2 regions of the Bacillus sp. WC2507 genome follow, and region 1 is predicted to be linked to the other one. Evidence: riboswitches for the same ligand, from Rfam matches in the RefSeq annotation. Region 1 holds a riboswitch; the other holds the start of a gene.

Region 1 (2,206 bases):
AAAAAAGATGGCAAAATATACAATCGTTGATAAAGATACTTGTATCGCATGTGGTGCTTGCGGCGCTGCTGCACCAGACATTTATGATTATGATGATGAAGGTATTGCATTTGTAACGTTAGACGATAACCAAGGTATCGTTGAAATTCCAGATGTATTAGTTGAAGATATGATGGATGCATTCGAAGGTTGTCCAACTGACTCAATTAAAGTTGCTGACGAATCATTCGACGGCGATGCTTTAAAATTCGAATAGTCTTTTATTAACTTCAAAAAATACCCCTCATTAATTAGAGGGGTATTTTTTGTTTTTTTTATTTTCATTCTCCTTAATAAAAAACCATTAGTAGTTCCATACTACTAATGGTTTTATTTTACCCCGCTATTTGCCAGGCCGTAAGACCCCCACCTCAAAATTCAACGAAAACAAAGAAGTTAGGTGAAGGTCGGGCTGCCCGTAAAGGCCCGATTGGTGAGGAATGATAATCAGCGGGAGAGGAACAAAACCCCCACTGATTAAAGTTTCACTTTATATTTTATGCATTTTTCATTTTTGCAAACACCCATACTTTCAGGCGTGAGAATAACGCTACAAATACAATTGTCACAACAATTCCTTTAATCAAATTAAATGGTAAGATTGCCGTTACAACCGTTGTTCTTATAGCCTCGCTAGACATAGCTGGTGAATTTAAAAACCAAGTGTAAGCTGGGAATATAATGATGTAATTTAATACACTCATAATGAGCGCCATTGTAATTGTCCCTAGCATTAATCCTGTCGTTAAGCTCTTAACAGTACGATACTTCCTAAATAAGAAAGCTGCCGGTCCAATAAATAAACATCCTGCAATAAAGTTAGCAATTTCTCCAACTGGCACTCCCGTTAAACTCCCTTGAATCCCGTAATGTAAAATATTCTTTATCGCCTCTACAATTATCCCTGCAACTGGCCCGAAAATAATCGCAGCAATTAGAGCTGGTACATCACTAAAATCAATTTTTAAAAATGGCGGAAGCCCTGGGAACGGGAAATCCAACATCATCAGTAAATATGCAATACTACTTAGCATTGCTACACTCACCATCTGCACTACACTGTTTTTTTGTTTCATCTTTCTCTCTCCTTTTCCATCGATCATCTCATGGAAAGTGGAAAGGTTCTGCTATGCCTACTTTTTCATAGAACGAAAAAACCCTTTGTGTTTTACACAAAGGGAGAATTTAAGGCACATCAAACAGACGTTCAAATTCATATCTTTTTTGAACGCTTGAACCTCCATCTTCTCCCATCCAGACTGTACTGTCGGCTTTGGAATCACACCAAATCCTGCCTTAACGGCTCGCGGGCTTAGAACAAAATCACATATAGTTCATCACCGCCGGTCGGGATTTTCACCCTGCCCCGAAGATAGACCGATATTCTATTTTCCACTTCATTATACAACAACACGATTGTATTGTGAACAAAAAAAGTGTAACTTATTAAAAATAAGTTATTAATTTTATATAATCAAAAACCAATCACTATATTTTACAATACACCCCAGTTTTTTTACAATTCGGCATTTCTCCTATGAATCCCCTAGTCATATATAATTAAAAGTGATAAGATGTTGAATTGTTAAGATAAGAACATTTTCTGGATTATGGAGGAAATGTCATGAAGAAAGAAAAGAGACACTCTATTCGAGAAACAATGAAAAAAAACTTAAGAAAAGAATACTTTTATTTGAAAAAAGAATTACTTTTCTACTGTCCAATTGATTTAGGCACATTCTCAAGAGAGACATACTATGCTGCTTTCGACGAAGATGGCATCAGTATTTATCAGTATGATAAAAAAACAGAGAGTAAATTAAAATTGTGTGAGCGTCATCCGTGGAAGAATTGGAATAAAGTGAAGGTGGATCATTATTTAACAACTTCTCAATTTATTTTTCAAGGTGAGCGGAACTGGATATTATCCCTTTTTCAAAAAGGAAAAGAAGCTCAAAAGATAATCGAAGAGCATACATCTTTACAAACTGAAGTTGTTTCCCGCTCTTTCTTAAAAAAACTTCCAGGTTTCCGTTCTAATGCACCGTTGAATAAATACATCGGCAGCATTTGCTACACTGCACTTATTGCATTTTTATTAAAATGGATGATTCCATTTCAAGCACCACAAATCGCCTTGTACTCCATTTCAATCGGCTGTATGCTT
Region 2 (2,206 bases), 2.6 Mb from region 1:
AGTAACCAAACATCCTTTGCCTCTTGCCCTACACCTGCAATGGACCAATGTAACAAACTATATGGATGATTATCATTCAAAAATGATGCCCACGTGCGCTCATTTGCAATGTTTCGTAATGTATGTAATTGTTTATCCATCTCTCGTCACCTTACTCTAGTCAGTTATAAAAAACATTATAACACTCTCTTCTCTTTCAAACAAAGTGCTCTTTTTGCCCCGCTATTTGCGGGCAGTAAAACTCCCACCTCAAAATTCGGCTGAAACAAAGAAGTTAGGTGGGAGATTAACTGCCCCTAAAAGCCCGATTGGTTCAACTAATAATCAGCGGGGGATACCTCCCCCATTGATTAAAGTTTCACTTTATATTGTCAAGCACTTCTCTTGATTATATGATGGAATTAAGCGTTTGGGAAGGAGGGATAACGTTGGCAAAAGTACAAATTAAAGTAAATGATAATGGCTCTTTTCGCGTTACAGGGGACGTGGAATTAGTCGATTCACAAGGGAATGTATTCCCAGCAAAACCGGCATTTTCTTTATGCCGTTGTGGTTTATCAAAAAATATGCCTTATTGCGATGCTTCGCATAAAGGTAAATTCGAGTCTGTTGTTAGAGCACCAGAGGCAGAATAATTTAACATGTGACATGCACATTTTTTTGTGCATGTTTTTTCTTTTTAGTAACTCCGTTATATCCCTTCTCCTTACAACATTTCTAATACTTTTGTCTCCATTCCAGCCTACATATATTTTCACACAATTCTTCACATTCGAATATTTTTTTCTAGCCTTTTATTTTTTTTGTGCTATAATTTGAGCAAACAACATCCTTCGGGGTCGGGTGAAATTCCCAACCGGCGGTGATGAAGTGCAAACTTCTAAGTCCGTGACCCGTTTTCAACTTGAAAACGGTGGATCTAGTGAAACTCTAGGGCCGACAGTATAGTCTGGATGGGAGAAGGATATGTTTCTAGTTTTTTATATAGTGAATACACTTTTATTTCAGTATGCATATTTTTAAAGGTTCATTTTGATTCTTTATATATGTTTAGTTTTCTATACTCATTTTTTTATACTGAAATAAAAAGAGACAACTAGCGTTTGAAAAATTCGATATTTTGCTAGGCTTTTTCCTTATGCAGAAATATCAATTATCGTTAGGTTTCTTTCCTATGCTTTCGTATTCAAACTATATTTCTAGAAATCACGTCTCCCAAACCCCAAGGATATTAAATCCTTGGGGTTTTTTGATTTTTTTAGGAGAGGTGAAGAGAATGACAGATCAAGAATATATGAGGATTGCCTTGCAGTTAGCAGAAGGGACATCTGGGCAAACAAGCCCAAATCCTATGGTTGGTGCTGTTGTTATAAAAGATGGAAACATCGTCGGTATGGGCGCCCATTTACGTGCTGGTGAAGGACACGCAGAAGTTCACGCCCTTCATATGGCTGGTGAGAAGGCAAAAGGAGCTACCGTTTATGTAACTCTTGAACCTTGTAGCCATTTTGGAAAAACACCACCTTGCTGTGAATTGCTCATCAAAAAAGGAGTCAAACGGGTTGTAATTGCTACTCTTGATTGCAATCCTCTCGTTTCTGGTAATGGAAAAAGGAGATTAGAAGAAGCTGGTATCGAAGTAACTACCGGTGTTCTTGAAGCAGAAGCAGTTTTATTAAATCGTTACTTTTTTCACTACATGAAAACGAAACGCCCATTTGTAACAATAAAAACAGCGATGAGCTTAGATGGAAAAACAGCAACTGTAACTGGTGAAAGTAAGTGGATTACAGGGGAAGAAGCACGAGCTGATGTTCACCAATATCGCCATACACATGATGCGATTCTCGTTGGAGTGAATACGGTTATCGCTGATAATCCACATTTAACGACAAGAATTCCAAATGGGGGGAAACATCCTATTCGCGTTATTTTAGATAACCATTTACGAACGCCACCATCTTCTCATGTCATAACAGATGGTTTAGCACCGACATGGATTATTGTCGGTAAGGATGTAAATAAAGAGAAAATAGCTTCTTATGAATCTGAAAATATAGCTATTTTCCAAATGAAAACGAAGCAAATTGAAATCCAAGATCTCTTACACTTACTTGGCGAAAAACAAATCCTTTCTCTTTTCGTCGAAGGTGGTCAAACAGTTCATGCGAGTTTCTTACAAACAAAGTATTTCAATGAAATTGTG

What was found. A riboswitch is a leader RNA that binds a small molecule or an ion and turns the genes downstream of it on or off. The one in region 1 is predicted to bind FMN.
Region 2: it holds a riboswitch for FMN, as region 1 does, so the genes downstream of both, ribD (bifunctional diaminohydroxyphosphoribosylaminopyrimidine deaminase/5-amino-6-(5-phosphoribosylamino)uracil reductase RibD) here and ACUN28_RS21975 (ECF transporter S component) in region 1, are expected to answer to the same signal.

The regions. Positions count from the first base shown of each region.
Region 1 covers NZ_JBQXPN010000001.1:4,172,110-4,174,315, forward strand. Annotated here, with positions in the region: gene ACUN28_RS21970 (ferredoxin) at 8-256, shown strand; gene ACUN28_RS21975 (ECF transporter S component) at 537-1,115, opposite strand; FMN riboswitch at 1,278-1,417, opposite strand; gene ACUN28_RS21980 (hypothetical protein) at 1,664-2,206, shown strand, end outside.
Region 2 covers NZ_JBQXPN010000001.1:1,595,362-1,597,567, reverse strand. Annotated here, with positions in the region: gene ACUN28_RS08610 (DUF2552 family protein) at 1-140, opposite strand, end outside; gene ACUN28_RS08605 (CDGSH iron-sulfur domain-containing protein) at 429-635, shown strand; FMN riboswitch at 826-969, shown strand; gene ribD (bifunctional diaminohydroxyphosphoribosylaminopyrimidine deaminase/5-amino-6-(5-phosphoribosylamino)uracil reductase RibD) at 1,277-2,206, shown strand, end outside.